Regions from separate parts of the Alteromonas sp. MTD1 genome, predicted to be linked through region 3. Evidence: predicted binding sites of a transcription regulator. Region 3 holds the regulator's gene; each other region holds the start of a gene.

Region 1 (10,828 bases), on a different contig from region 3:
GGTTACCTTGTTGGCATTAAGTTGGGGCGGGAACTGGTTAGTACAACAGCTGATGGATTTTACGTTTCGCATGGTCGATTTAATCCCTCAGGTAGTAGGTTAAAAGGGCAACTACGTGGAAGTTGAACTGGCTACAATTAACCGCTTTTTAGCCGATATGCTGCTGCCTTTTATGCGTATCAGCGGTTTGTTTGTGGCAATGATAGGGTTAAGTGCGAAATCGATTCCGCCTCAAGTAAGGGCGTTACTAGGTATTATGCTTACGCTAATTATTATGCCTGTGGTACCGCCATCGCCTGTGGAAAATTTGGTTGATGTTGGAACCTTCGTCATTGTTATTCAGCAGTTGCTTATTGGTATTGTGATTGGTTTTATTTCAATGATGGTACTAAACACCTTTGTTCTGGCAGGCCAAATTATTGCCATGCAAACCGGCTTGGGGTTTGCCTCAATCGTTGACCCCGTTAACGGTATTAACGTACCTGCGGTGGGCCAGTTTTATCTTATTTTAGCGACGCTGCTTTTTTGGACCCTAGATGGCCATTTGTCGATGATCCACATGATTGTAATGAGTTTCGAGGCATTTCCCATCGGCGAGGCCTGGTGGACTGGCGAGCAATTTCGCGATATCGCACATTGGGCGGGCTGGATGTTTATTTCGGCCGTAACATTATCTTTGGCCCCTATTGTGTCGCTTCTAATTGTTAACCTAGCGTTTGGCGTTATGACAAAAGCAGCGCCGCAGTTGAACATTTTCAGTATTGGTTTTTCCATTGCACAGGTAATGGGCCTGCTGATTATTTGGATTACGTTAGACAACTTTACCGCTCACTATGAAACCCAGTGGCTTCGCGCCGAACAGTTTATGTGTGAGCTATTGAATATTTGTCCTTAGCATTTTTAGTGAAATGTAGAATTGAATTTCTGTTTGTGTACGGTTGCTTGTCACAACCTTGTTCAAACAACAGCGTTTAAATTGTAAGTCAATTAGAGTCAAGCGAGAGAAGCGACGCGTTTAATGAACCTTCCACCGCACGGATGCGGTGGCAGAGCGCCCATGGATGGGTTTACAGCGCGTTCAGTAAACGCGTCGCTTTTCTCGGCTAGAAGGCAAAAAGAGCAAAAAAATGGCAGATTCAAGCGAAAAAACAGAAGACCCCACGGGGAAAAAACTCGAAGATGCCCGGAAAAAAGGGCAGATTGCGCGATCCCGTGAATTGTCTACCACGCTGGTATTGGTGATAAGCGCCTTTATGTTTTTATTTGTTGGTGGATGGATTGCCGAATCTGTGTTTTCACTTACCAAACGCATGTTCACGCTATCTCGCGATGAAACTTACGACCTTACCCATATGTTTGGTGCTTGGGGAGAAGCCTTTTCAGCTGTCGGACCGTCGGTATTGCTTTACATGGTAGTGGCAATGATTGCCGGTATTTACGGCTCAATAGCGCTTGGAGGTTATAACTTTACGTGGGAAGGTGCGAAACCGAAAGGCTCTAAAATGAGTCCTATTCAAGGCTTCAAGCGCATGTTTGGCATGAATGGTTTGGTTGAGCTATTGAAGTCTATTGCTAAAGTTGTGCTTATTATCTCTATGGCATTAGGGGCGTTACTGTACTTCCAAGATGAAGCATTACACCTTGATATGGAGTTATATCCGGGCAATATTTTTCATGCCCTTGATATGTTGAAGTGGGCGTTTCTCATTCTGGCCTGCGGCATGATACCCATTGCGTTAATTGATGTGCCTTATCAAGTGTATAAGCACAACAAAGAAATGAAAATGACCAAGCAAGAGGTGAAAGACGAGCGCAAAAATGCTGAGGGCGACCCCATGGTGAAAGGCCGCATTCGTCGTTTGCAATATCAAGCTGCCACCAAACGTATGATGCAAGACGTGCCTAAAGCTGACGTGGTGGTAACTAACCCAACTCACTTCTCAGTGGCGATAAAATATGACGAAAACGGTACACGTGCACCTGTGGTAGTAGCCAAAGGTGCAGATGAACTCGCTATGCACATTAGAAAAATTGCTACCGCTAACGACGTTCCTTTGATCCCATCCCCCATGCTAGCACGTGCAATTTTCTACTCTACAGAAGTGGAAGAAGAAATCCCTAATGCGCTGTTTATGGCGGTTGCTCAAGTATTAGCGCACGTTTATCAGTTGAAAGCCTATCGTGCAGGTAAAGGAAAACGCCCTAAACCATTAAAACGCGACTTACCGATACCGCCTGAGTACCGTCGATAGTTCAAAATGAAGTAGTGTGTAAAACCCTAAAAATGGTTTATATATCAATTGCTAAGTAGACAGTACTTTACTTAGCTAAAAGCTGGCACGTTAGTTGTTAAACACCTATCAGTATTACGTAAAGCGTCAATTTTCTGATAGTGAGACAGTAAACGATGCAGTTATCCGGTTATCTTCAGCGTTTCGATAAAAATCAGCTGCAAAATTTTACCAGCGGGCTTGGTGCGCCAATTGTACTTTTAGCGATTATGGGCATGGTTATTTTGCCCATGCCCCCATTTTTACTGGACGTCCTGTTCAGTTTTAACATTGCACTTTCGCTTGTCATCATCTTAGTTGCTGTACTTACCCAGCGTCCTGTCGATTTTGGTATCTTTCCTCTTGTGCTACTTATCGCAACCGTTTTGCGATTGGCGTTAAACGTTGCATCAACGCGTGTGGTATTGCTTTATGGTCATGAAGGGGGGGACGCTGCAGGTAAGGTAATTGAAGCGTTTGGTGCTGTTGTTATTGGCGGCAACTATGCCGTGGGTATCGTGGTGTTCGCTATCTTACTTATTATCAACTTTAAAGTAGTAACCGCGGGTGCTGGACGTATATCTGAAGTAAGCGCCCGCTTTACGTTAGACGCTATGCCTGGTAAGCAAATGGCAATTGATGCCGACCTTAATGCTGGTTACATAGACCAAGATCAAGCCCGTCAGCGCCGTGAAGAAATTACTGCAGAAGCAGACTTTTACGGGTCGATGGACGGTGCTTCTAAATTTGTAAAAGGTGATGCTGTAGCGGGCTTGTTCATTATGCTTATCAATATCGTTGGTGGGCTGTTTATTGGCATGATTCAGCACGACCTGTCGTTCGGTAACGCCATAGAAATTTATACCATCTTAACCATCGGTGACGGTCTTGTAGCGCAAATTCCTTCACTTCTACTTTCTGTTGCAACAGCCATTATTGTGACGCGTGAAAACGAAACACAAGAAATGGGTAAAGAAATACGTGGTCAGCTAGGCAATAATCAAGCGCTATATATTTCATCTGGCGTGTTGTTTGTCATGGGTATTATTCCTGGTATGCCGCATATTGCATTTTTAGGCTTCTCTTTTTTAATCGCCGGGTTTGCTTACTGGCAAACGGTACAAGAGAAAAAACGCGCAGAAGCGCCAGCAGTGCCCGACAATGTAGTGAAAGATGAAACTGTTGTGCCTGAGGTAAAAGAACTTGGATGGGACGATGTACAACAGGTAGATACCATTGGACTTGAAGTGGGCTATCGCTTAATTCCGTTAGTTGATAAGTCGCAAGGTGGTGAGCTATTAACGCGTATCAAAGGAGTGCGAAAGAAGTTGTCTCAAGAGCTTGGATTTCTTATTCCACCTGTACACATTCGAGATAACCTCGACCTAGAACCTAATACCTACACCATTGCTATGCTGGGCGTAACCATTGGTGATTCTGTTATCAGCCATGACGAAGAATTGGCGATTAATCCAGGTCAAGTATTTGGCAAGCTTGAAGGTAGAGTGACTAAAGACCCTGCCTTTGGTTTAGATGCTGTTTGGATAAAGCCTAACAAGCGAGAGCATGCACAAACCCTTGGTTATACCGTGGTAGACGCAGCTACTGTAGTGGCAACGCATCTAAGTCAGCTATTAACGAATAATGCTTATCAACTATTAGGCCATGAAGAAGCACAGCAGCTTCTAGACATGTTAGCTAAACAGCATCCGAAGCTAGTAGAAGGGTTGGTTCCTGACATTCTTCCATTAAGCACGGTGGTTAAAGTACTTCAAACGCTACTGTTTGAAGGTGTGCCAATTCGAGATATGCGTACCATTGTTCAAACGCTTAGTGAATACGGTACACGTAGCCAAGACCCTGATGTACTAGTGTCTGCAGTGCGTATTGCGCTTAAACGACTCATTGTTCAAGAAATCACGCAAGGGGCAAAAGAAATACCTGTCATAACCTTGGCGCCAGAGTTGGAACAGATGTTGCACCAGTCTTTACAAGCAGGTGGCGAAGACGGCGCTGGCATCGAGCCAGGCTTGGCAGACAAGCTGCAAAAATCATTGCAGCAAGCCAGTCAGCAGCAAGAGTTAGAAGGCGAACCTGCAGTACTTCTAACGTCAGGCATGCTACGACCGGTACTGTCTCGCTTCTTAAAGTATTCGGTTGTTGGGCTCAATGTACTTTCGTACCAAGAAGTGCCTGATGACAAACAAATAAAAATAGTCAGTTCGGTCGGTCAATAATCTGACACTGGGTGATTGGAGAGGTTGCAATGAAAATTAGACGTTTCTTCGGCAAAGATATGCGTGAGGCGTTAAGCCAAGTAAAAGCTGAGCTAGGCAGCGACGCTGTGATTATGTCTAATCGCAAAGTGGCGGACGGTATTGAGTTAGTTGCGGCTTACGATAAAGAGCCTGAAGCAAAGCTTTCGGTGCCCAAGAAGCAGACGTCAGTACCTGGTAAAAAGCCAGTGCCAAGTTTAAGTGAGATTATCGGTGACGATGGCCCAGATAGTTTGAAAGCACTTCTTGAAAAGCAGCATGGTGGCCAGCCAAACTCTTCAACGCAAAGCTCTTTATCACAAAAGAATGCCGCTAACGCACAGCATGCTAACGACATCGCGTCTCACCTTAACTTCTCAGATGAGTTTATTGACGAAGTAGAGTCGCAACACTCTCAGCAAGCACAGCAGCAAGTGCAACAGCACTTTGAAGCTTTTCCAACCCATCAAGCATCTGGCATGGGCGAAATGCCAGCAAGCCAGTCAGCTGAGCTAGCGCAAATCAAAGAAGAGTTGGCGTCACTTCGCGATGTATTGCAATATCAGGTCGCCGATTTGATGGAAGCAAAGAATAAGCGTCAAAAACCAGTTCACCAATATCTTATTACCCGTCTTACTGATATGGGCTTAAGCGCATCACTTGCAGCACAATTAATCAGCTACACACCGGCGCATTACAACGAACGCGATGCATGGGTATATCTTCTTAACCTATTGGCTAATCGCATAAATGTGACCGGCAACGATATACTTACAGCACAAGGTGCGGTGGCTCTTGTTGGCCCAACAGGTACTGGAAAGACAACCACAGTGGCAAAGCTGGCTGCGCGTTATGCTCAAAAATACGGTGCTGATTCGGTTGCTATGATAACCATCGACACCTACAGAATTGCTGCGTTCGAACAGCTTGCTACCTATGGGAAAATCATTGGGTGTACAGTTAGAAAAGCACAGTCTAGTGAAGAACTTGCAGATTTATTATTCCAACTTCGCCATAAACGTCTAGTATTGATTGATACGGCAGGATTTAGTCAGCGCGATAGTCGATTAATTAAGCAAATTAAACAATTTGACAACGGCCAAATGCCCCAGGTAAAAAAATATTTGGTAGCACAGGCCAATACGCAATATCCTGCACTTCAGAGAATAATTGCTGCTTATGATGACATTGAACTAAGTGGCTGTATTTTCACAAAGTTAGATGAGTGCTACTCTTTAGGAGAGGTGCTGAGTGCGGCGGTAGAGTACCAATTACCGGTTAGTTATGTCACCGATGGTCAGAAAGTACCTGAAGACATTAAGATTGCAGAAGCGAAATCTTTAGTTTCCGCTGCTGCAAAGCTTTATAAAAAGTACGGTTTGAATCATACTAGTGCTAACAACGCCATTAAAACAGCATAAGCAGTATGATTGACGACCAAGCGAGTAGCTTAAGAAAAATGAAGCAATCACGGTTAATCAAAGTTATTGCCGTCACCGGAGGTAAAGGTGGCGTCGGTAAAACAAATATCACGCTTAACACTGCCATTGCCATGGCAAAGCAGGGTAAGCGAGTGATGGTTCTCGATGCAGACTTAGGTCTTGCAAACGTAGATGTCATGTTGGGCTTAAGAGTTGAGAAAAACCTTTCTCATGTACTTTCTGGTGAATGCACGCTAGATGAAGTACTTGTCACAGGCCCTCATGGGATAAAAATTGCCCCTGCAACGTCGGGTACGCAGTCTATGGCAGAGCTTTCGCCAACACAGCATGCAGGGCTTATTCGCGCCTTCAGCGAACTGCGCTCGCAAATAGATGTGCTTATCGTTGATACCGCCGCGGGTATCTCAGACATGGTTTTAAGCTTTTCAAAAGCGTCGCAAGATATCATGGTAGTGGTGTGTGATGAACCTACATCGCTAACCGATGCCTACGCACTGATTAAAATACTAAATCGTGAGCACGGCGTGTTCCGCTTTAAAGTTGTTGCCAACATGGTGCGTGATATTCGCGAAGGTCAAGAGCTATTTAGCAAGTTAAGTAAGGTTACAGGGCGCTTTTTGGATGTTGCACTAGAATTAGTAGCAACGGTGCCGTTTGACGAAAATATTCGCAAGGCGGTAAGAAAGCAAACTGCTATTGTTGATGCGTACCCAAGTTCACCGGCAGCAGTGGCTGTTACGCAGCTTGCCAATAAAGCATTGTCGTGGCCAATTCCGGCGCAACCGGGTGGTCATTTAGAGTTCTTTATTGAACAATTAATTGCAGATAAAGCAGTAGGAAGTCAGCGTTGAATAGCAAGGCAGCCGCTTATCAACAACAAACCGATAAGTCGCAGTTAGTTGAAAGACATGCGCCTTTGGTTAAGCGTATTGCCCATCACTTGATGGCGCGTCTGCCTGCTAGTGTTCTTGTTGATGACTTAATTCAGTCTGGCATGATTGGGCTGCTAGAAGCCGCGAGAAATTTCGACGGCTCCAAAGGTGCTAGTTTTGAAACTTTTGCGGGTATTCGTATTCGCGGCGCAATGTTAGATGAAATTCGTAAAGGTGACTGGACGCCTCGCTCGGTGCATAGAAACGGCCGAGCTATTACCGAGGCAATATCGCAAGTAGAAAGCGAAACCGGTCGCGATGCACGAGATTCTGATATTGCTGCTAAGCTAAATGTAAGCTTGCAGGATTATCACCAAATGCTCAATGAAGTAAATGCTGGCAAGTTAGTGGGTATTGAAGATTTGGGCGTTTCTGAAGACGTCATTACTACCGAACAAAACAAAGGTAGCGATGCGCCGTTAGAAGATTTAATGCAGGGCGCCTTCCAGAAGGCTTTAGCGCATGCAATAACAACACTACCTGAACGAGAAGCGATTGTGCTCTCGTTGTACTATGATGAAGAATTGAATCTTCGAGAAATAGGTGAAGTGCTCGATGTTAGTGAATCGAGAGTGAGTCAAATTCACAGCCAGGCCATGTTAAAACTCAAATCACGAATGAAATCGTGGCAAGCTGACGAAGAATAGATATTAATAACAATTAACCCCTCACTGGAGGCTATTTTGGATAAAAGCATGAAGATTCTTGTGGTTGATGATTTTTCTACCATGAGACGTATCATCAAAAACCTACTTAAAGATTTGGGTTTCTCCAACATCCAGGAAGCGGATGACGGCAGTACTGCGTTACCTATGCTACAGCAGGGTGACTTTGATTTTGTCGTTACCGATTGGAATATGCCCGGTATGCAAGGTATTGACCTTTTGCGTGCTATTCGTGCCGACGACAAGCTTAAGCACCTTCCTGTATTGATGGTGACTGCGGAAGCGAAGAAAGAGCAAATCGTTGCTGCAGCACAAGCTGGCGTAAATGGCTACGTTGTTAAACCGTTTACGGCGGCTACACTTAAAGAAAAATTAGACAAAATCTTCGAACGTTTAGGTTGATCCAGACGCTCACCAGAGAAACGAGGTTTACTGGATGACAACGAATGTAAACGTTCCTATATCGCTAGAAGAAGCTAAACAGCTTGTTGTATATCTTGAAGAAGGTGACAACGAGTCTGCTAATGCGCTTCTTGAAGCAGCGTCAATGAAAGAAAATGTTGAACTGTTTGCTGAAGTAGGAAAGCTAACGCGTCAACTTCATGACGCACTAAATAATTTTCAAATTGACGACCGCATCAAGAATCTTGCCACTGACGATATTCCCGATGCGCAGTCCCGCCTTACGTACGTAATTGAAGAAACTGAAAAAGCTGCTAATACTACTATGGATGCTGTTGAAGCAAGTATGCCAATAGCCGAAGGTATTGCCGAAGGCATTGAGAAAGTTATGCCTGAGTGGAAAAAGCTTATGAACCGCCAAATAGAACTGGGCGAGTTTAAGGTGCTTTGCGCAGATTTGGATAAATTACTTGAAGACAGTGCGGATCAGGCAACTAAACTTACACAGCTACTTACCGAAGTGCTGATGGCGCAAGGATACCAAGATCTTACGGGGCAGGTAATTCGTCGTGTAATCGACTTGGTTAAAGAAGTGGAAGATAGCTTAGTGAACATGTTAACCATGTTCGGAGAGCGTGATGGTGCAGAACAAATTAAATCTTCTAGCGTTAAGGCCGATAAAGTTGATGGTGTAGAGGCAGAGGGCCCAATCATCGATGCCGACCAACGTGATGACGTTGTTTCTGGCCAAGATGATGTTGATGATCTTCTGTCTAGCTTAGGTTTTTAGGGGAGCGGGCGCATGTCGTTTGATGTTGACGAGGATATATTACAGGACTTTCTAGTAGAAGCTGGAGAGATACTTGAACAATTACAAGAACAGCTCGTTGATCTTGAGAACAATCCTGAAGATGCGGATTTGCTAAACGCAATATTCCGCGGATATCACACAGTTAAAGGTGGCGCAGGTTTCCTTTCGCTGACTGAACTTGTTGAAATCTGTCATGGTGCAGAGAACGTGTTTGACGTTATGAGAAACGGACAACGAACGCTCACACCTGAACTGATGGATATCATTCTGCAAGCAACCGACGTGGTTGTTGAAATGTTTGAACGCGTAAAAGCAAGAGAACCACTTGAGCCTGCAGACTCAAACCTTGTCGACATACTGCACAAACTCAGCCGACCTGAGTCTCCTGACGAGAATATATTCGGTGGAGACGATGGCGCAGCACCAGCTGAGGCAGCATCAGAGCCCGAGCTTGTTGTAGAAGAAACGCCTTCGCAGTCTGCAGCGTCCAATACCGAAGGCGGTATTGACGAAATTACAGAAGATGAATTTGAAGCGCTGCTAGACGAGCTGCATGGTTCAAGCGCGCCAGGAAAGTCTTCTTCTTCAGATGCAGCACCTACCCCATCAGCTAGCGCTTCTAGTGATAGCGATGATATTACTGATGAAGAGTTTGAGGCTTTACTTGACGATTTACACGGTAAAGGCAAATTCAGCAGTGCTGAAGATCAAGCGCCAAAAGCAGCCCCGGCACCGGCGCCTGCGTCACCAGCAGGTGGCGACGATGAAATTACCGATGATGAATTCGAGGCGCTCTTAGACCAACTGCATGGTTCTGGCCAAGGCCCTACTGCACAAGCAAGCAGCTCTGCAAAATCACCAGAGCCGCCTGTAGATAAAGCTGCGACTGAAGCCGTCCAGAAAGCCAAACAACAAACACCAGCAGCACCAAAAGCAAGCGCGCCAGCAGCCCCCAAAGCTGCACCTGCACCTAAGAAAGAAGCACCGAAGAAAGACGACAAAAAAGCCGCTCCTGCTGCTCCGCCTGCTGAAACTACAGTACGTGTAGATACAAAACGTCTTGACCAAATCATGAATATGGTGGGAGAGTTGGTGTTGGTTCGAAACCGACTTATCAGCTTGGGTATTAATAGCAACGATGAGAGTATGTCTAAGGCTATTGCTAACTTGGATGTCGTAACAGGTGACCTTCAAGGTGCGGTAATGAAAACCCGCATGCAGCCAATCAAGAAAGTATTCGGTCGTTTTCCCCGCGTTGTTCGTGACCTTGCCAGAAGTCTGAAAAAAGAAATTACACTTGAGTTGGTGGGCGAAGAAACAGATCTAGATAAAAACCTGGTTGAAGCCCTGGCCGATCCACTAGTGCATTTGGTTCGAAACTCGGTAGACCACGGAATTGAGATGCCGGATGATCGTGCTGCAGCGGGTAAACCGCGTATGGGTACAGTTCAATTATCTGCATCTCAAGAAGGCGATCATATCCTTCTTACTATCGAAGATGATGGTAAAGGTATGGACCCTGAAAAGTTGAAAGATATTGCAATTAGCCGTGGCGTTCTTGATTCAGACGCTGCAGCACGTATGTCTGATGTTGAAGCGTTCAACTTGATATTTGCACCGGGCTTCTCAACCAAGACCGAAATCAGCGATATTTCTGGTCGTGGTGTTGGCATGGACGTGGTGAAAACGAAGATTAACCAACTTAATGGTACGGTTAACATCGATTCACAGCTTGGCAAGGGGACTCGGTTAGACATTAAAGTGCCGCTGACATTGGCTATCCTACCTACACTAATGATTGTTGTAGGCAAACAGACCTTTGCGTTACCATTAGGTGCGGTGAACGAAATAATAAATATGGACATCAAGAAAACCAATACGGTTGATGGCCAACTAACAATGATAGTTCGTTCAAAAGCAATTCCGCTGTTCTTCCTTGGTGAATGGCTAATTCGTGGCCCTAAAAACATTGATAGAGAAAAAGGGCATGTTGTTGTAGTACAAATTGGTACTCAACAGGTCGGATTCGTCGTTGACGCGCTAATAGGCCA
Region 2 (10,828 bases), on a different contig from region 3:
TGTTGGTGCTTCTCGTGTTCGCGATATGTTCGAACAAGCGAAGAAAGCAGCGCCTTGTATTATCTTTATCGACGAGATAGACGCAGTTGGCCGTCAACGTGGAGCTGGTTTAGGTGGTGGTCACGACGAGCGTGAACAAACACTTAACCAAATGCTTGTTGAAATGGATGGCTTTGAAGGCCACGAAGGTATTATCGTTATTGCGGCAACCAACCGTCCTGACGTACTTGACCCTGCGTTGCTTCGCCCAGGTCGTTTCGACCGACAAGTTGTTGTTGGTCTTCCAGACATTCGTGGTCGTGAACAAATTCTTAAAGTTCACATTCGCAAAGTGCCAGTTGCTGATAACGTAGAGCCATCTGTGATTGCTCGTGGTACGCCTGGCTTTTCTGGTGCCGACTTGGCAAACCTTGTTAACGAAGCAGCGCTATTTGCAGCGCGCGGTAACAAGCGTCTAGTATCGATGGAAGAGTTCGAGAAAGCGAAAGACAAAATCATGATGGGCTCTGAGCGTAAGTCTATGGTTATGTCTGAGCCAGAAAAGGAAATGACGGCATACCACGAAGCGGGTCACGCTATAGTGGGTCGTTTAGTACCAGAGCACGATCCGGTTTACAAAGTGTCTATCATTCCTCGCGGTAGAGCATTGGGTGTAACCATGTATCTTCCAGAGCAAGATCGTGTGAGTCACTCTAAGCAGCACCTAGAAAGTATGATTTCTAGCTTGTTCGGTGGCCGTATTGCAGAAGCTATCATTTACGGTGATGACAAAGTGACAACTGGTGCGTCTAATGACATTGAGCGTGCAACCGAGATTGCTCGTAAGATGGTTACGCAGTGGGGCTTATCTAGCAAGATGGGGCCAATGTTGTATGCTGAAGACGAAGGTGAAGTTTTCTTAGGCAAGTCTATGTCTAAAGCAACTAACATGTCTGATGATACGGCGCGCGCAATTGACGCGGAAATTAAGTCACTTATCGATCGCAACTACGAACGTGCTCAGAAGATCCTTGAAGATAACATCGATATCCTTCACACAATGAAAGACGCACTAATGAAGTACGAAACCATTGATGCGAAACAAATTGATGATTTAATGAATCGTACTGATGTTCGTCCTCCTGCGGATTGGGACGACAGCCAGCGCTCAGACGGTGACAAGCCTAGCGGTGGTTCGCCGGTTCGTGAAGGCGAAATCAAAAACGATGGCGTTGATAAGCCATCGGTTGGTAAGCCGGGCGACATTCCAAGTTAATCCTGCTTACACTTAATAAAAAACGCCAGTTCTGCTGGCGTTTTTTATTAGCACTCTAAAAAATTCAAAAGAAGTAGCGAGAAGAACATGCAGTTTGGAAAGCATTTTATTTCACTCAGCGAGCCTCAGGTAATGGGCATTTTAAATGTTACCCCCGACTCATTCTCAGACGGAGGCAAGCATTCTACGGTTCAGCAGGCAGTAGACCATGCGCTAAAAATGATAGAGCAGGGCGCTACATTTATTGATATTGGCGGAGAATCAACACGTCCGGGCGCACCAGATGTAAGTCTACAAGAAGAGCTCGATCGCACCATTCCAGTTATTGAAGCTCTTGCTGATAAGAGCGAATGCGTTATTTCCATAGACACGAGCAAAGCAGAAGTTATGACAGCCGCTGTTAATGCTGGTGCAGGCTTAATTAATGATGTTCGAGCGCTAACTGGCGAAGGCGCACTAAAGGCAGCAGCGCAAACTGATGTACCTGTGTGTTTAATGCATATGCAGGGACAACCGCGTACTATGCAACAAAATCCAACGTATGATGATGTAGTGAAAGATGTTAGCGCGTTTCTTGAACATCGTGTACAGGCTTGCATGGATGCGGGTATAGATGAATCTAGAATATTGCTTGACCCTGGTTACGGCTTTGGGAAAACGTTGGAGCATAACTACGCGTTGGTTAAATATTTACCGAATATTATGGATTTGGGTTATCCAGTGCTAGTCGGTATGTCTCGTAAGTCTATGATTGGTAACTTACTCAATAGAAACGTGGATGAACGCTTGGCTGGAAGCATATCCCTCGCTACAATTGTAGCCCAAATGGGCGCACAAATAATTCGCGTACACGATGTGCAAGAAACTGCGGATGCGGTAAACATCGTAAAAATGCTGAACACAATCAAATAAGGAATAAAAATGACTCAGCGTAAGTATTTTGGTACTGATGGTATTCGAGGTAAGGTTGGTGAAAGCAACATCAATCCAGAATTTGTAACCAAGCTTGGTTGGGCAGCAGGTAAAGTGCTTGCAGGACGCGGCACAAACAAGGTTTTAATTGGTAAAGATACACGTATTTCTGGCTATATGCTCGAGTCTGCGTTGGAAGCCGGCTTGTCAGCAGCCGGTATTAATATTGGCCTTCTAGGACCAATGCCAACGCCAGCGATTGCGTATTTAACCAAAACATTTCGTTCTGAGGCTGGCATTGTTATTAGTGCCTCTCATAATCCGTTTTATGACAACGGTATCAAGTTCTTCTCTGCACAAGGCTTCAAATTAGATGACGATATCGAACTTGCCATTGAAGAAATGCTTGAACGTCCTATGACGTGCGTAGCGTCTGATAAGCTGGGTAAAGCCAATCGTATTGATGACGCAGCAGGTCGCTATATTGAATTCTGTAAAGGCACGTTCCCTTCTGATTTATCTCTTACAGGGCTTAAAATTGTGGTTGATTGTGCCCATGGCGCAACTTATCACATTGCACCAAATGTATTGCGTGAATTAGGTGCAACGGTTATTGAGCTTGGAACTGCGCCAAATGGTTTAAATATCAACGACAGCGTTGGTGCAACCTCTATGGATGCGATTGTAGCAAAAGTGAAAGAGGCAGGTGCTGATCTTGGCTTTGCTCTTGACGGTGATGGCGATCGCATCATGATGGTAGATCATTTAGGTAACATTTTAGACGGTGACCAAATTGTCTACATCATTGCCCGCGATGCGCTAAAGAACGGCAACTTACAAGGTGGTGTAGTTGGCACGCTAATGAGCAATCTTGGTCTTGAAAATGCACTAAGCAAGCTGGGCGTTCCATTTGCAAGAAGTAACGTGGGTGACAGATATGTCATGGAACTGTTACAGCAAAAAGGTTGGTCTATTGGTGGTGAAAACTCTGGTCACGTATTGAATTTAAACATGAGTTCTACTGGTGATGGTATTGTGGCTGGTTTGCAGGTAGTGGCTGCAATGCTTCGTTCTCACATGGACTTACACGACCTTGCCAGCGGTTTTGAGATGTATCCGCAAACCTTAATTAACGTGCGTTACGCAAACAAAGACGTTGATTATCTTGCTCATGCCGATGTTCAGGCCTCGAAGGAAGAAGCTGAAGCGGCATTAGGTAAAACGGGAAGGGTATTGTTGCGTAAAAGCGGCACTGAACCTCTTATTAGAGTGATGGTTGAGTCTAACGACGAACAGCAGTCTGAGAAGTGGGCAGAGCATATCGCGCAAACTGTTCGTAATCTCGCCAATTAGTTGGCGTAGCTGCGATTTTCGCTATTTGTGCTTGTAACTTAGTGATTAAATAGTTAATATCACGCCCGCTTAAAAGACAGGGCTAAGGTCTGCGTTGTGAGTAAAAATGTAAGAAAGCCATTCGTGGCTGGCAATTGGAAAATGAACGGAAGCATGTCACTTGTGGCAGACTTCAATGAAAAGCTTGCTTCAGTAAGTGCTCAGGCTGACATAGTAATATGTTCTCCTGCTACGCTTCTTCACGGCTTCAATAATTCAACCTTTTCAATTGGTGCTCAAAACGTTAGCCACTTAGACAATGGCGCTCATACAGGCGAACTTTCGGTTGAAATGCTGAAAGAAGCCGGATGTGAGTATGCAATTGTAGGGCACTCTGAGCGTCGTGAAGACCAAGGTGAATCCAACACACTCGTTGCTCAAAAAGCGAAAAAGTGTGTTAGTGAAGGTATCACACCAATCATCTGTGTGGGTGAATCACTAGACGTTCGCGAGGCTGGGAATGTAGAGTCATTCGTTGCTGCACAGCTAGACGCAGTTGTTGAAGCCCTTTCTGTTGAAGAACTCAGTAAAACAGTCGTTGCATACGAGCCTATCTGGGCTATAGGCACAGGTAAAACTGCAAGCCCGCAACAAGCACAAGAAGTTCACGAATTTATTCGCGGCTACTTTGAGAAAGTAGACGCCGACTTAGCACAAGGTCTTCGTATATTATACGGTGGCAGTGTTAAGCCTGATAACGCCGAAACGCTGTTTGCTCAGAAAGACGTAGACGGTGGCTTAATTGGCGGAGCTAGTTTAAAAGCAGAAGATTTTATTTCAATTTGCCAAGCGGCAGACTGACGAGGTATTTATGGTTTACGAAGTGCTATTGGTAGCATACTTAGTGGTTGCGCTTTTATTGATTGGATTTGTTTTAATTCAACAAGGTAAAGGCGCAGATATGGGCGCTTCATTTGGCTCTGGTGGTTCAAACACAGTGTTTGGTTCAACTGGGTCAGGAAATTTCATGACGCGTACAACTGGCATTCTAGCTGGCTTATTTTTCTTTATCAGCCTTACGCTTGGTGCAATGACTGCAAATCGTGAAAGCGCTGAAGACGAGTGGAATAATCTGGAAGTGCCTGCTGCGGTAGAAACGCCAGTAGAGGTTCCAGCAGACCAAGACGTGCCTGTAATTGAAGGTGCTGCAGGGTCAGATGTTCCTGCAGTTGAGTCTTCAGACGTACCAAAGGCTCAAGACGAGAATATTCCTGATTAAGGAATGCGTTTAATATTCGCGGAAGTGGTGGAATTGGTAGACACGCCATCTTGAGGGGGTGGTGAGCATAGCTCGTGCGGGTTCAAGTCCCGCTTTCCGCACCAAATTAAAAACCCGTTACTAATGTAACGGGTTTTTTCTTTTCTACTCAATGAGTTTTCATTCAAAACAACCTTTGTCTTACAGAATAAAATACGTTGTCTGATTAAATTCTGTCACTAGCCATTCTAGATAATATTTTTCCCTTAATTGCAATTTGTAACAAAGCGTTTAATTTTAGAAAATACAGGACGTTACTACTGTTCGATTTTCAAAGAATCAGCTATCCTGATTATTAACGAATGCTCTTTCCCTCTATCGAGCTACACCAAACAAGAGACACTGTAGTGCAAAAAACGCTTAGCCAAAGCTTATTTCAAACCCTTATTCTGGGTATTGTTATCGCATCGCTGCTTATAATAGGCGCCGTTTGGAAATCTGCGAATTCGTTTGTTGTTGAAAATATCGACCAAGATATAGCCTTGGCCGAGAAAGTATTCGATAAAGTGGTGGAAGATCGCCAAGAAGTTATAAAAAGTGTATCAAATGTTTTATCTCGCTCCTTTGACTTCAGACGAGCGGTAGGCACCCAAGACCTGCCTTCAATAGAAGCTGCGCTTACTAGTTACGCCAGTAGATTAAATACCGATATTATTGCGCTTGTGAACTTGGACCACACGGTAGTTGTGTCTCACTCCGATATTTTTGAAGCTGGACAGCAACTTCAAAGCAGTGTGGCGCTGGTAGCGAAGGGCAAAGACAGCGGCTTCTTTGTGGTAAACGACAAGCTGGTTCAACTCAATTTATACCGCGTTGAAATACCAACACTTCGTTACTATATGCTGATCGGAGTTGAGTTCGATAAAACACTGCTAAACGAACTAAAGACGTTAATTGACGCTGATATCATTGTTTCTCAACCTAAAACTAACAACATTATAATTACAACGTTAGACGCAGCGGTCGCAAGTTACCTTCTCGATAAAGAGGAAGACCCTTCATGGTTAGATGTTACGTTTGGCGACGAGCTTACTTACTTTAAACGCAATGCAAATATCTCTTCTGACATTCATTTACCCGTAGATATAACCTTAGCGGTTGACACAACCGTATCCTTTGATGCGTTTACCAGCATACAGATTACAATTCTAGCCTTTGCACTCATTGCAATGCTCATTGCACTGGGTTTGTCTATGCTACTGGCAAGAAACGTAAGTCAGCCTGTTTCAAATCTAGTCGCTGCGGTTAACAGAGTGGCATCTGGAAAATATGGTGCAACCCTAGACAAGCCGTCGAAGCTAAAAGAGATCACTGAATTAGCGAATGCTGTCGACAGCATGCAGGAGAGTATAAAAAGCCGTGAGAAGCACATACGCTATCAAGCTCAGCATGATGTGCTAACGGGTTTGTACAATCGCAATTACGTAGAAGACTATTTTTCTTCTCAAATGGCATCGAGCAATACTGTTCAAGTAATAGCGATTACAGTGTTGGGTTTTAGGACTATAAACGACCTGTATGGTTACCAAAATGGTGATAATACCTTAAAAGCGCTTGCACAACGCTTACAGCGATGGCCCGGCACATCTGCGCGCCTTGCAGGCGGTGAAATTCTCTACATTTCTCATGAGCCGCTACAAGAAGATCAGTTAAATACATTACGTCACATACTTGAACAACCCGTGGAAAGTAATTTAATAGCCATTCCGGTTAAAATTACGATGGCGGTGGTGAATTGTCCCATTGATGCGAGTAATTCCGAAGAGTTGTTTAGAAAAATAAACATAGTTACCGATGAGGCCATACACACTGGCGCATGGTGTGTGAACTACAGAACTGAGCTTGAGGATAGGTATAACAGGCGCCTTTCAATAACCACAGAATTAAAACGTGCTTTGGCAAGTCAGCAAGACGAACTCTCTATGGTTTACCAGCCAAAAGTAGATCTTAGAACAATGAAAGTAAGCAGTATGGAAGCGCTTATTCGTTGGAATAACTCTGAGCTTGGATTCGTACCTCCTGACGAGTTTATTACTATTGCTGAGCAAGCAGGGTTAATTGAGCAAGTGACAACATGGGTTATGCAACAAACCATTACCGATCTTGCGTACTTTAGAAATAAAGGTTTCAACTTTACGGTTGCAATGAACTTGTCTACTCAAGATATTCAAAACAAAGTATTGCTGAGCAATTTGGTTACGCTTTTAACTGAAAAAGGGTTGTCTCCTGAAGCGCTCGAATTAGAAATTACCGAGAGCGACTTGGTGGCAGACGCAAGTCTGGCTATTGAAAATTTAACCGAGCTTACTGCACGCGGTTTCCATTTTGCTATCGATGATTTCGGAACAGGCTATTCATCGTTAGCGTATTTGAAAAACTTACCTGTCAAAACCATAAAAATTGATAAAAGTTTCATACTGTCGTTAGCGTCAGATGAAAACGACCAGCAAATTGTGCATACGGTGTTAAGCCTAGCCAGTATCTTTAATTTGAAAGTTGTTGCTGAAGGGGTAGAGGACGAAACATCTCTTGATATCCTTAAAGGGTGGGGCTGCGATGTGGCGCAAGGCTACTATATAAGTAGGCCGCTTAAAGTGGCTGACTTAGAAACATGGCTGCGTAATTCGCCTTTTGGTGAATAGTAAAAAAGCTGAGCTCTTAGTAGTGAGTTCTTATTAACGTGTAATAAGACGTGTAATTAGGCGTGAAGTACTCGTTTTGAAACCTTGACTTTACTTAATAACGTTGGCACTGAATGTGCTTAGTTCTACATGGGTTAAATGAACGTGGTTTTAACAGCGTTGTTTAAATGTCTCTCGCCAATAAAAAATAACAAAATAAGGAAAAGATTATGGATATCATCCGCATATTACTATCAATTTTACTGCCGCCACTGGGTGTGTTTTTGCAAGTAGGGATTGGCGCACAGTTTTGGATAAACATTTTACTAACCATATTAGGTTACTTTCCAGGCGTAATTCACGCAGTGTACATCATTGCTAAGCGTTAATAAGCACTGTAAATGCAGTGACTTTTAGCGTTTAATCATAAAAAAGCCAGCTTAACGCTGGCATTTTTATGATTTGAAGAGAGGCTGCATTGGCACATTATGCCGTTGCAGTAGCTGTTGACATTTCCTGTCCCATCTCATTTACGTAATCATCAGCCAATGTGGTTTTTTGCTTATCATTAAGCACGCGACCTGCCACTTGGAAAAACTCGTGTTCTTCGTCTGCCAAATGATGCTCAACCTTATCTTGTAAGTTTTTAAGATGACGTAGCCAAGCAGGAGAACTCATCTCAGTGTCATCTAGTTTTGCCAATAGCTCATCAATTTCATGGTGCTCAGCAATGCCGTGGCGCGTTAAATCTATCGTTGCATCTTTTTCTAGAAGGTGAGCATAAAAGTGTCGCTCTTCAGCCAGTGCATGACCTTCTAACTGCAGTTTTAACTCTTGATAGTATTCGCGACGAGCAGCAGTATCGCCGCTTGTTTCAGCTAATATCTTTAAAAGTAGACGTTGTTTCTCATGGTCTTTACGTAGTGCTTCGAAAATATTCATAATACATTCCTCAGGTAATTTTAACTCTACCTTAGTAATGCGATATACGTTCCAACATGCGAACAACACTTACTGCTTGATTTTTATTACTATTTTAAAATTGCCACCAGGGTAGCAAATTCGACTTTAGAAAAACTTACATAACGATTGGAGAATATACATTGCTTTTTACACGCCTTGGGCAACGATAGCATCAGCCAAACGCCTGAAAGCCGCTATGTTAGCGCCTTTCATATAATCAATGTAATTGTTAGCAGTATCTTTCCCTTCCTCTACACAGCGCTCATGAATACTTAGCATGATACTTTGCAATTGTTCGTCTAGTGTATCTGCGTTGCGTTGGCTAAACATGGCATTTTGTGACATTTCTAAACCAGAAAGTGCAACGCCACCTGCGTTTGACGCCTTGCCTGGAACATACACTAGTTCTTTGTCTTTAAACACGTCTTGAGCTTCATCGGTACACGGCATGTTCGCACCTTCCAATACCATATTACAGCCGTTATTCACTAGCGTTAATGCATCGTCTCTATCTAGTTCATTCTGAGTTGCACAAGGTAATGCAATGTCGCAAGTTAAATGCCATGGCGTTTTGCCTTTTTTCCAGTCACCAATGCCTTTATCAGCAAGATCGGTAAGAATGTTGTTGCTTTTTGCGTGCTCAGCAATAGCAAATTTTATGGCTGGCTCGTCAAACCCATCTTGCTTGTAAAGAGTGCCGCGACTGTTCGACAGGCTAATTACCTTCGCACCTTTTTGCGTTGCTTTAAGTGCAGCATGAAGCGCTACATTCCCTGCACCCGAGACAACAATGTTCTTCCCTTCAATGTCAGTGTTGTGCTGTTTACATACTGCGTCTAAGAAGTAGATAAGCCCGAAACCAGTGGCTTCCGTGCGCACATAACTACCGCCAAATTCAAGCCCTTTTCCTGTCAGTACACCCTCAAACTTGTTGTTAAGTCGTCGATACTCACCGTACAAGTAGCCTATCTCTCTTGCTCCCACGTTTATATCACCTGCCGGTACGTCCGTGTTTGCGCCAATATGGCGCTGTAATTCACGCATAAACGCTTGGCAGAAAAGCATTATATCTCTATCACTTCGGCCTTTAGGGTTGAAATCTGCACCGCCTTTACCGCCACCCATGGGTAGCCCCGTAAGTGCATTTTTGAAACACTGCTCGAAGGCAAGAAACTTTAATACCGATAAATTAACCGTTGGGTGGAAACGCAAGCCGCCTTTATAGGGTCCCATTGCTGAGTTGTGTTGAACACGCCACCCCTGATTGACTTCAATGTCTCCGCTGCTATTCATCCAAGACACCGTAAAGTAAATAACGCGCTCTGGAAAACACAACCGCCTAACTATGTCATCACGTTTATAGCTTTCGTTTGCGTTATAGATGGGAATAATATCGTGTAGTACTTCTCTTACTGCTTGAAGATATTCGTTCTCACCCTCAAATTTCTGGGCGACAAAGTTATAAATTTCATCAAAATTGCTTTCGTATGGCATTGAATTAATTATCCTTCTCTTCAACGTTGGTTAGCACTATTAGGCTTCTAGGGTACGTTGTAATTTCGATTTTACTGTCTTTAAATATTTCCCCATCTACCGCATAAAGGGTAGGTGAATCGAACGCAAGCCTAATGCTTCGTGCTTGAGCATGCTTTATTGCATTTGAATGTTGTTTCGCGTCGTTGGGGCTTAATACAAGTTCAGCCAATGACAACAACTGTCTATCTGATGACGCCTGCGGGTTAAGCCATGTTAAGTCAAGCTTTCCATCGGTCACATCTGGTGGCGCTGAACCTTGTGCCAGTGCAGTAGTTAGCGGCGCTGCATTTGCCACTACAAGGCTAGGTGTAGTCATTGACTGCGCTTCGTTTTCATCAAGCGTAATAGTGAATGACATGTCTTCATTATTAGAAATCGCTTGCAAAAGCCCTTTGATATAGGCGAACTGGCCGCCAATATTTTTTGCTTCTCTGTCGGCGGCAGAGATCATTTTCTCTTCAAAACCGACTGCAGCGACAAGGAGCATGACGTGGTCATTGCATTTTGCGGTATCGATAGCCAATGTATTGCCGGCTATTATCACATCACATGCTGTGCTTATCGGCATGACTTTACTCATATAGCCATGTAGAACCTGGCTTAGCGCATTTGCAGTACCTAAAGGGATAATGCCCATTGTGATTTCGCTATCAATAAGTTCGCTTGCCACTTCTGTAAGGGTGCCATCACCGCCGCACGCTACTACAATGTCTGCACCATTGCGTTTGGCTTCACGAGTCAGTTCAGTTGCTGTTATGTCTGGTGTGGTTTCTTTAACTGACACACTAAACTTTTCATTCAGCCGAGATAATATGTCGTCTTTGTTCTGTTCCCATTTGCCACCGCCAGCTACGGGATTAACAATAAGAGCAAGGCGTCGTTTCAGGTTTA
Region 3 (10,828 bases):
TCCAGCCCTTGGTATTGAACTAAGCGGTGCTGGCAGCAAAGAAATTAATGCATATATGAACCGCATTTTCTCTCGCAGTTCGTTCAAAGCGTCACTAACAGACCAAGAACGCGAGATCCACAACCCACTATGACATCTATGACGTCAAACCAGCCCTATTTGCTTAGGGCTTTTTACGAGTGGATTGTTGATAACGATTTAACGCCTTATATCGTTGTTGATGCGACGAATGAATTGGTAGAAGTGCCACAGGAATTCGTCAAGGATGGTCAAATAGTGCTTAACGTATCGCCTAGCGCATGCGTTAATTTTTCACTGGATATAGACGGTGTGTCTTTCCAAGCACGCTTTGGCGGTCAACCTCGTCGGTTAAGCATGCCATGTGAAGCAGTAATGGCTATTTACGCCCGCGAAAACGGTGCAGGTACCGTGTTTGCCACTGAAGAAGATGTTGCACGCGCGCAGGAAAGTCGTGCTGAAGAAGCCAAAGAAAGCGATGTTCAGGTGTCTGGACCAACTTCTTTGGAAGATGCCGACACACTTGATACTGATGATGCACCAGTGCCACCTAAAAAGGGCAAGCCAACGCTTAAGGTAATAAAATAAAAAGCCATTAAGTAGAAGGGCATAAAGTAAAACGTTGTTTTTACACGAAGTGCTTTATTGAACGTCTTTCAAGAACAGCGAATAAAAGCTGGCATTATCCCAAAAGGACATGCCAGCTTTTTTGTTTCTAGCGCTTACGTGTAATAACAATGCGGCTAGTTGGTGTGTCAAAGCGGTGACTTTCATCCAGTACCGAGGTTGCCAGACCTTCACGGCTAGGGTCCATTGCATTAGCACTTGTAACAACACCTTGGTGTAGTCGAACCGCATCGGCAAAATCATCTCTTACTGGGTCGTAGCCTGCGGGGGCACCGCCACCGCCTGCAGCTCCCGCTGCTGGACCTGGCATAGTGGTCGCTGTTTCAGTATTTGCCTCCGTACCTGCATCCCAAGTGATAGTCATAAAGCTTTTCGACTCGCCTACGGCAAGATTGCTTACGTCAGCAGCATTAAGCCCGGTAAAGGCATCGTTGGTGTTTACCAGCATGGTGGTAACCGACAGCCTTAAATCATCTGCGTCTAATTCAGGCACTACTAAAGTTTGCATTTCACCCGTCATTCTTGGTGGTAATATGCCTCCTGAATTTTGAGCATCTAAAAAGTCAGTTGACGCCATGGCTTCTGAGATCACCATCGATGGGTCTCCACCTTCTGCCATGACTTCAATACCCATACTTGCAGGCATACCTTCGTTGAATGCCATGTAGCCTGCTTCGTGCAGAATAACGGCTGCAGGTGCGAATGGTTGTGCAAAAGTCAGATTGGTAATTTGCACGGTATATACCGCTGAATTACCGTTTACGCCGTCTTCGCCATCCTCACCGTCAGCGCCGTTTGCACCATCGGCTCCATCCATACCATCTGCGCCAGCTTCTCCCTGAGGACCTGCTGGCCCCTGCGGTCCAGTGTCACCATCATCGCCACACGCGGCAATAAGCGCCGATAGTATTAGTAATGTGCTAAGTTTTACAATTGGAGTTTTCATAGTGATGCCCCTTAAGATGCAGGAACGGTAATAACAATACGAGCAACAGGGTTTAACCAACGGTGAACGGTTGAATCTAAATCACTTGCGCCAGCCGCATTGTCGGTATCGCCTAGTGCATTTCGATGTATATGAACAGGGCCATCTTCACCGTCCTCTACCTCACCATTCACAACCTGTGCGCCTACGCCTGTGCCGCCTGTACCTAAATCAACAATGCGCGTAGGTGCACCGCCGCCTGCAACGCCAGGTAAGCCATACCCGCCTAGCGCGTTTCCAGTACCTGCTTCAACCACATCGGTACGTGCACTGTTAAGCTCATCATTTAGCTCAGTACCAGCATCGTACGCATTCAGGTAGTAAGTGTATGTGCCCGGCTCTGTAGGTATTTCTACACTATCCATACCCACAAACGCATCATTCGTTGGAATAAGCATGGCAAGTACCGACAGCAACGGTTTATCCATGGTGTCGAAGTCGTAGCTCAAGGTCGCTTTAGGCGCTAAAAGACCGCCAAAACGGTGCCAGGTACTCGACCCATTGTCGGTGTCTACCGGGCCTAGTGCAGCTTCGAAGTTCGCGCCGCTAGAATCGGCATTTTGTGCATCATCAATTACCCCTGCTTCAGCTAACCACGCTAATGCAGACGATGCAGGCTGGCCTACTTCAAATGCGTCAACGGTATTGTCGTGTGCAATTACAAGCCTTGGCGTAAAGCTTTGCGCCTGCGTTAAGTTTGTAATTTCGACATCAAGCGTAACCGCCTGAGTTGCTGATACTGCCGCCATTGAAAGCAGCAATGCGCTAGCTAATTTAGTGAATTTCATTTTGTTATACCCTGATGTGATTTATAAGCGCTTAAAAATGTAGGTCAGCAAAAACGGCAATTCATCACAGAAGTATCACAAAATAAACACAGATTTTTGTCTGAAAAAGTACGAACTCATAATAAGGAGAAGGGTAAGAAAAGAGGCAAGGATAAGAGCAGGGAAAAAAGGTCAGGGATGTAAGAGAGGGAATAGAAGAAGCGAGGAAGCACATGAAAATTGAGTAAAAGCTTTTTATAAATTCTTTTAATTAAAGTGAAATATATTTTTCAGCGCTACGGTCTAGTTTTTTAAGCGGCAAAATGGAGCGCCTTATGATCCTCGTTATCTATAGCGATAATCAGTTTCAGCAAACAATTACTCAGTGCTTAAGCGAGCACGCTTTTCTTCACGACGTTGTGTCGAACTATCAGTCGGCTATGTCACTGTTATCTGCTCAGCATTACTCTCTGGTTATTGTGCAATCTCATGCTGATCAATCGTGCTTGTCACGTATTTGCTCATTGGTTAGTAACAACCCAGACTGTTGGGTAATGTCTGTCGAGGGTAGAGTTGATGTTGATATACCAATGCCTGCTGATGAAGCAGATTATTTTGAAGCAGGAGTGGACGACTACCTCCAAGGCCCTTTTAATGAGCGGGTTTTTATGGCACGAATTCGCTCACATATGCGCAGAAGTATGCCTTCACTTGATAATACTGCTGCGCTGAATGCTGGTGATGACAGCATAGAAATAGGACCATTAAAGGTAGATCATCGTTATCATAGCGTTACTTTAGGTGGTCATACGCTGTCGCTTACGGCAAGAGAGTTCGCCCTTCTTGATTACTTCTGTCGTCATCCTAATCAAGTGTTTTCTCGTAATCAGTTACTTACTGCTGTGTGGGGATACAATCATGAAGGTTATGAGCATACGGTAAATACACACATTAACCGTTTGCGTAACAAACTAGATAATGTGTCTGTACCGTTAAACGGCGGACAGCTAGTGCAAACAGTATGGGGTGTTGGTTATAAGCTTAATGTTGAGGGATTTGTGGCCAAAGCCCTTAGCGCGTAAAAGCCCTTAGCGCTTAGAAGCCCTTAGCGAGTGAATAGCCCTTAGCCCTTAGCGCTTAGGCGTGCGTGTCCTATCAACGGCGCTTAAATCAAAAATAGTGTGGCTGTACCAAGGAACGCAAAAATTCCTACAACATCAGTAATGGTAGTAAGTATAACGCTACCTGCCAGCGCCGGGTCTATTTTAAAACGCTTCATGATCATAGGTAAGGTAGCACCCGCTAGGCCCGCAGCAATCATGTTTACCAGCATGGCAAAAGCAATAATAACCCCTAGCGTGTAATCTTGTTTCCAAAGCGCAATAACAGAAGCAATAAGCACAGCCCAAATAGCACCGTTTAAGAAACCAATAGACAGTTCCTTTGTTATCAACCAGCGGCTGTTGCTAGCATTAACGTGTCCCAATGCCATACCGCGAATAACCAAGGTTAAGGTTTGATTACCGGCAACGCCACCCATGCTTGGTACTATGGTGTTTAATATCGCCAGTACAGCCAGCTGACTAAGCGTTGCTTCAAATAAATCACTTACCATCGCCGCCATTAGTGCGGTCACAAGATTCACTGCCAGCCACACCGAGCGGCGTTTGGTACTTTGCATAACCGGTGCGAAGGTATCTTCGTCATCATCAAGACCGGCCATACTCATCATTGAGTGTTCTGCGTCTTCACGAATAATATCAACCACGTCATCAATGGTAATTCGGCCCACCAAGCGATTGTTTTCATCTACAACAGGGGCCGATAGCCAATTGTAACGTTCAAACAAGCTAGCCACTTCGTCATCTGGCATATGCACCGGTATCGCTTCCGATTCTTCGTCCATGATATCTGACACTCTTTCGTCAGTATCGGCAGTTAATAAACGGGTTACAGGCACAATGCCTACTAAGTTATCGGTGCGATTTACCACATAAAAAGTATCGGTATTTTCTGGCAGCTCACCTTTAAGGCGAATGTAGCGAAGTACAACATCTATAGTAACGTCTGGACGCAGCGTTATGGTGTCGGTATTCATAATGAAACCGGCGGTTTCTTCACCATATGAAAGGGCTTGTTCCGCGCGAAGACGGTCTTGCGCATCCATTGAATCAAGAATGTCGGCAAGTACTGGCTCTGGAAGGCTGCTTAAGGTTTCTGCCAAGTCATCGGTATCCATCTCTTCAAGAGCGTCAACCACGTTGGCAGGCAGCATTTTGGTAATAATGCCGTTTCTTACATCGTCAGAAAGCTCTTCTAGGATATCGCCATGGAAGTCACCGTCTATCAATTCCCATAGCTCATCACGGGTGCGGCTAGGGCTAGATTCAAGAATGTGAGCTACATCTGAAGGAGGAAGTTCAAGCAAAAGCTTACGTACAGAAACAAACTGACCATTGTTCAGTGCGCCATTTAGTGCACGAAGTTGAGTTTGTACGTATTTAGAGACGAGAGCTTCTGCCATAAATAGCGAATCCTACCAAGCTAAACAGGTTTAAGAGTAACGCTAGAGCCCAATATGCGATGCTGCATTGAGATTAGGTGTTGCGGTAAGAATATCGTACTTGCTGTTACGCTGTCATAATTAAAACACGGATAACGTCTTTATTATGACTAAATGACGAATATTTGGCCAATACAGGGGGTTAAACACAAGAGTTAAATAGTGAATGCTAATAAAGTACAAACGCTATTAGCCAAATGCACTTACTCTTCTTCGTTAAACTTTCCTGCAATAAGTTGCTCAATAGCCGCCATAGCTGCTTGTGCATCATCACCGTCTACCACCACAGTAACCTGTTCACCCTGATGGCTTTCAAGCATCATTAGGCCTAAAACACTGTTGGCATCGGCTTCTTTATCTTCTTTTTTCAGTACAATTTTAGCGTCGAACTGATTAGCCAACTGCACAAGCTGAGTAGCTGCGCGGGCATGCAAACCAAGCTTGTTGACAATGGTCATGGTTTTTTCGATAGAACCTGCTTTTTCATTACTCATTACTGGTTCAACTCCCTATGACGTATCTGCACATCTGGGTGAATTTCACTAAAGGTCTTCGACAAGCTTTGTGCGATATAAACCGAGCGATGCTGGCCGCCCGTGCATCCAATAGCTACTGTTACATAGCTACGGTTGTTTCGCTCTAAATGTGGTAACCATGTGGTGATAAGGTTTTGTATTTGCCAGATAAACTTAGTAACAACTGGCTGAGAGCCTAAGAACACTTCTACCGGTGCATCTAAGCCAGTTAGGTGTTTTAAATCTGGTTCCCAGTGTGGGTTAGGTAAGAACCGCGCATCGAATACATAGTCAGCGTCTTTGGGGATGCCGTGCTTGAAACCAAACGATTCAAACACCAATACCAACCTTGAACTCTTCTTACCCAAAATACGCTCGCGAATTAATTCGGCTAGCTGATGAATTGTAAGTTTGTCGGTATCTAAATACAGGTCTGCACGTTCAACGATGGGGGCAAGTAGTGCCGACTCGGCTTGAATGGCTTCTGAAAGCGATTTGTTAAGCTTAGCAAGCGGGTGCAATCGACGTGTCTCGCTGAAACGCTTTACCAAAACGTCATCACTGGCATCGATATACACGATAGTCATCGACCACGAGCTAGGTAGATAGTCGAGTATTTCTACCAATTCATTGGGGTTTTTAGGTAGGTTTCGAACATCAATGCTTACTGCCACTTGGTCGTATTCATCAACCACAGTGTGGGTTAGGGTAGGCAGTAAGTTCACGGGAATATTGTCTACGCAATAGTACCCTAAATCCTCTAACGCTCGCAGTGCGACCGATTTCCCTGAGCCTGAACGACCACTGATAATAATCAGCTTCACCTTGCCTCTCCCTTTATTAAAATCTTAAGCTCGCACTGCTTATTGCAGTGAGGTTATATCTATTACGGCGTTAGCCCAGCGCTTTTACTATATCGTCGCTGGTGGTAGCGCGTCTTATTGCTTTTACGGTGTCTTTGTTGTTCAGTTTGCCCGCAACGGTGGCAAGCGTTTGAAGGTGGCCTTCAGTTTGCTCTTCCGGAACCAAAAGCGCAAAAAAGATATCTACTGGCTTTTCATCAATAGCATCAAAATCGATTGCTGGTGTACTGGTTACTACAATTGCAATAACTCTATCAAGACCAGCTAAGCGTCCATGGGGAAGGGCGATACCGTTTCCAATGCCGGTGCTCCCCATACGCTCTCGCGACATTAGGCTGTTTAATACCGTAGCGCCGTCTATATTTTCATTATTTTTAGCCGCAATGTCGGCAATGATTTCTAGAATACGCTTTTTACTATTACATTGAACCGCACACTCGGTGCGGTCCAAACTTACGATGGCTTGTATATCCATACTTAATTAACTACTAATGTTTTTTGAGTTTTTCCTTATGCTTGATTACCTGCCGGTCGAGCTTATCAACCATGCTGTCAATCGCCGCATACATGTCGGTATTTTCTGAGGATGCGAATACTTCAGCGCCACTTAAGTGAACTGTCGCTTCGGCTTTCTGATTTAATTTTTCAACGTTCAGGATGACATGCACATTAGAAATGTGATCAAAGTGACGTTCAAGTTTGCTGAACTTCGTATCGACATAATTACGCAAAGAGTCGGTGATTTCGACATGATGACCAGTAAGGTTGATTTGCATATTTCGTCTTCCTTATATTATGTAGCCCGTTAAATAAGGCTTTTGCGTTGGTTCGACGGCGGGATCGATAACGACTCCCGGTATTTTGCTATTGTTCGCCGGGCAACTTTAATGCCTTGTTCGGCCAACAATGAAGCAATCTTGCTATCACTTAGCGGCTTGCTAGGTTTTTCAGCTGCCACTAACTTCTTGATCAATGCACGTATCGCAGTAGATGAACACTCACCACCCGACTCGGTTGCTACGTGGCTCGAGAAGAAATACTTCAATTCGAATATACCGCGTGGCGTATGCATATACTTTTGCGTGGTGACGCGTGAAATAGTGGATTCGTGCATATCTACCATTTCTGCGACATCATTGAGAACCATTGGTTTCATCATTTCTGGGCCATGCTCAAAAAAGCCCATCTGTTGCTGCACAATACAATTAGCAACCTTCATTAAGGTGTCGTTACGCGACTCTAGGCTTTTGATAAACCATTTGGCTTCTTGCATGTGTGAGCGAATAAACTGCGAGTCGCTACTGTTTTTTGCACGACGACTCATTGCAGCATATTGTTGATTAACGCTAAGTTTTGGCAGGCTATCAGGGTTTAGCTCTACCACCCAGCGCCCGTTCTTTTTAGTAACCGATACGTCTGGAATAACGTACTCGGGTTCTTTAGTAACTAAAGCACTACCAGGGCGAGGATTCAAGGTTTGCAGCAAGCGCATTGCTTCGCGAAGCTGATCTTCTTTCAAACGGCTTTTACGCATGAGCGTACGGTAGTCTTTACTGCTAAGAAGGTCTGAATATTCTTCAATAAGCTGCTTGGCTTCAGCAAGCCACGGTGTGTCCTCAGAGAACTGACGTAGCTGCACCATAAGGCACTCTTGTGGAGAACGTGAGCCAGAACCAATGGGGTCGAACATTTGAATACGTTTTAACACGCACTCTACTTCATCCATTTCAATTAGCTCATCGCTGTCTTCGTCTAACACTTCCTCAGCGTTTACTGCTTCTAGAATATCTTCAAGTGACACGGTTAGATAACCCGACTCATCAATAGAGTCGATAATTGCCATGGCAATGGCTCTGTCTGTATCAGAGAAAGGGGTTAAACGCATCTGCCATAGTAGGTGTTCTTGGATATCTTCGGTAGTTTCGCCCTGAAAAATTTGTTCGTCATCACTGGCTGGGCCAGGCGCTGGCGCAGAAGAGGCCGAGTAGTATTCATCCCACGTGCTGTCTATAGGAAGTTCGTCTGGTAAATCGTTCTTTTCAAGCGCATCTCCGGCTTCTAACGTATCGCTTGAAGCCGTCGGTTGAACATCGCCACTGTCGTCGTTGTCGATGTTATTCTTTTCAACTTGAGGTTCGTCGTTGCCTTCTTCAACTTCTAAAAGCGGATTAGAGTCCAGCGCTTCTTGAATTTCCTGTTGAAGGTCAAGCGTAGAAAGCTGCAGCAGTTTGATAGCCTGCTGAAGCTGAGGTGTCATGGTAAGTTGTTGGCTAAATTTTAGCTGTAAAGATGGTTTCATCTACTTCTTATTTAAATGCTTTAAATTGAATACACCAAGAGCGAAACTGAAAAAATGACAATCCGGTTACATTAACTATAGCCTGAATTGTTCGCCTAGGTATACATCCCTAACTTTTTGATTACTTAAAACCTGTTCTGCGGTTCCCTGCGCAATTAATTCGCCATGACTCACAATGTACGCTTTCTCACAAACATCCAATGTTTCTCGTACGTTATGATCGGTGATAAGAATGCCTATGCCTCTATCACGAAGATGTTGGATGATCTTCTTTATATCATTAACTGATATAGGATCAACACCAGCAAATGGTTCGTCTAGCAAAATAAACTGTGGTTTTGCCGCCAGCGCTCGCGCTATTTCAACACGACGCCTTTCACCGCCCGACAAACTCATCCCCGCACTATTACGTATATGGTTAATATTAAATTCATCAAGTAGTGCGTCGGCTTCTTCTTCTTGTTGTTGTGAATTTAAATCTTTACGCGTTTGTAAAATAGCCATGATATTTTCATGCACAGTAAGCTTTCTAAAAATAGACGCTTCCTGCGGGAGGTAGCCAATTCCGCGGCGTGCACGTTCATGCATAGGTTGGTGAGTAAGCTCATTGTCGTCAATTTCAATTTTGCCTTTGTCTAGCGGAACAAGGCCGACAATCATATAAAATGTAGTGGTCTTACCAGCGCCATTCGGACCCAATAGCCCAACAATTTGCCCTGTTGATACCGATAAGCTAACGTCGCGCACGACTTGTCTTGCTTTATAGGCTTTTGCAAGGTTCTTTGCACTTAACGTCGCCATAACTATTCGTTACCTTCGTTGTCTTTTTTGTCGTCTTGAGACTTTGCTTTTCGAATGGTTTCAGGTGTAAATACGGTGGTTACTCTGCCATCACCATCGGTATCGTCACCGCCAGTTGCAAGCAATTGCTCTGTAATCATGTCGAAGGTAATGTTATCGCCTTGCACCATGCTGGTATCTTGCTTAAGTTCGGCTTTACCCGTTAGCGCAATAGTGCGGTTGACTACCTCATAACGAATTTCATTCGCCTTTGCCGAAACCGGCGTACCGTCTTCAAGCTGCTGAGAGTAGCTTGCAGGGTTTCCTCTCGCTACGAAAACTTCTCTTCCTTCGCCGTCAGTGGCGATAACTTCTACTTCGTCAGCATTAATCACTAACGAGCCCTGAGAGATTCGAACATCATCCTTAAATAATGATGTTTTATTTTTCCCATCGACAAACTGCGACTTTGAGTCCACCTTAATGGGCTTGTTAAAGTCGGCTTCGCTTGCAACAACACCGCTGCTTGCCAAGGCTAAAAGTAGGCTAGTTGCTAGGGGAATAAGTGGTTTGTACATGATCGATAAGCTCGTATTCTTGGGTGCGTAAGTTCGCGTTAAACCCATTGCTTTGAATAACATACTGTGACCCTAGTATTTCAACTGTTTGGTCTGATGTCATCTGCTTGTTGTCTAAATTTATTTGTATGTATTGCGTTGTGATGGTTTTTACAAAGTCATCACCGGTTTGATTTTCAATAACGACATTGTTTTCTAATTGAATAAGTTCGTTATTGTACAGGGTTCCTTCTACTGCCGAGACCACCCAAGGCGACGAATTGCTCTCGGTATATAGGGTGTACTTAGGCTGCTGAAATAGTACGAAACCAAGTTGGTCATAGTGCTCCATCGACGTGGCGAATACCTTATGGTTTAGCCGACCTTCTTGATTGTATAGGGTAGTAGTTAAGTTTTTAGCCTTGTAGGCAGGTTTTAGCGCGTCTGACTGTTGGCTGCCAGTGACTTCAGGCTCGTCTTCCATCCATGTCGGTAGGTACATCAACATGGCCAATATAAATAGCGCAGAAATACTTACGCCTAAACGGTTAAAGCCAAACAGGCTCATACGCTGGCTCCGAATATACCGTCAGTAACGCCTTTAGCCTGTAAAATGGTGTCAGAAATTTCTCTTACAGCACCAAAACCGCCTGGCAGGGTGGTTATCCAGTTTGCTTGTTTAGTTACAAAGGGGTGTGCATCAGCAACGGCAATCTTTATTGCTGCGTGAGTAAACATGCCGGTATCTGGCATATCATCACCTACCGTCGCTACCTCATCAGCGCTTAGTCCTAATGATTTCATTAACGATGCTAGCGCATCAGACTTATTCTCTTCGCCTTGAATAATATGCG

The links. Region 3 encodes sigma-54, which starts transcription at its own class of promoters, with help from an activator protein. Its sites were predicted from a motif close to GTTGGCACGNNNNTNGNNT; they were not measured.
Region 1: the regulator sigma-54 is predicted to act here: its motif matches at 2,334-2,352, upstream of flhA (flagellar biosynthesis protein FlhA).
Region 2: the regulator sigma-54 is predicted to act here: its motif matches at 8,418-8,436, upstream of ACGHAV_RS02435 (hemerythrin domain-containing protein).

Annotation. Positions count from the first base shown of each region.
Region 1 is NZ_BTGG01000005.1:254,729-265,556, forward strand. It holds gene fliQ (flagellar biosynthesis protein FliQ) at 1-103, shown strand, start outside; gene fliR (flagellar biosynthetic protein FliR) at 116-895, shown strand; gene flhB (flagellar biosynthesis protein FlhB) at 1,128-2,252, shown strand; gene flhA (flagellar biosynthesis protein FlhA) at 2,408-4,507, shown strand; gene flhF (flagellar biosynthesis protein FlhF) at 4,537-5,946, shown strand; gene ACGHAV_RS08760 (MinD/ParA family protein) at 5,952-6,818, shown strand; gene ACGHAV_RS08765 (RNA polymerase sigma factor FliA) at 6,815-7,546, shown strand; gene cheY (chemotaxis response regulator CheY) at 7,583-7,966, shown strand; gene ACGHAV_RS08775 (protein phosphatase CheZ) at 8,001-8,756, shown strand; gene ACGHAV_RS08780 (chemotaxis protein CheA) at 8,769-10,828, shown strand, end outside.
Region 2 is NZ_BTGG01000001.1:569,307-580,134, reverse strand. It holds gene ftsH (ATP-dependent zinc metalloprotease FtsH) at 1-1,255, shown strand, start outside; gene folP (dihydropteroate synthase) at 1,343-2,167, shown strand; gene glmM (phosphoglucosamine mutase) at 2,177-3,520, shown strand; gene tpiA (triose-phosphate isomerase) at 3,617-4,360, shown strand; gene secG (preprotein translocase subunit SecG) at 4,371-4,778, shown strand; tRNA gene ACGHAV_RS02450 (tRNA-Leu) at 4,797-4,882, shown strand; gene ACGHAV_RS02445 (EAL domain-containing protein) at 5,165-7,459, shown strand; gene ACGHAV_RS02440 (YqaE/Pmp3 family membrane protein) at 7,669-7,827, shown strand; gene ACGHAV_RS02435 (hemerythrin domain-containing protein) at 7,925-8,380, opposite strand; gene gdhA (NADP-specific glutamate dehydrogenase) at 8,549-9,895, opposite strand; gene ACGHAV_RS02425 (diacylglycerol kinase family protein) at 9,900-10,828, opposite strand, start outside.
Region 3 is NZ_BTGG01000008.1:223,390-234,217, forward strand. It holds gene sspA (stringent starvation protein SspA) at 1-133, shown strand, start outside; gene ACGHAV_RS12615 (ClpXP protease specificity-enhancing factor) at 130-606, shown strand; gene ACGHAV_RS12620 (spondin domain-containing protein) at 734-1,591, opposite strand; gene ACGHAV_RS12625 (spondin domain-containing protein) at 1,603-2,418, opposite strand; gene ACGHAV_RS12630 (response regulator transcription factor) at 2,733-3,479, shown strand; gene mgtE (magnesium transporter) at 3,563-4,921, opposite strand; gene ACGHAV_RS12640 (HPr family phosphocarrier protein) at 5,164-5,454, opposite strand; gene rapZ (RNase adapter RapZ) at 5,454-6,299, opposite strand; gene ptsN (PTS IIA-like nitrogen regulatory protein PtsN) at 6,370-6,813, opposite strand; gene hpf (ribosome hibernation promoting factor) at 6,827-7,114, opposite strand; gene ACGHAV_RS12660 (RNA polymerase factor sigma-54) at 7,144-8,637, opposite strand; gene lptB (LPS export ABC transporter ATP-binding protein) at 8,713-9,438, opposite strand; gene lptA (lipopolysaccharide transport periplasmic protein LptA) at 9,441-9,995, opposite strand; gene lptC (LPS export ABC transporter periplasmic protein LptC) at 9,964-10,542, opposite strand; gene kdsC (3-deoxy-manno-octulosonate-8-phosphatase KdsC) at 10,539-10,828, opposite strand, start outside.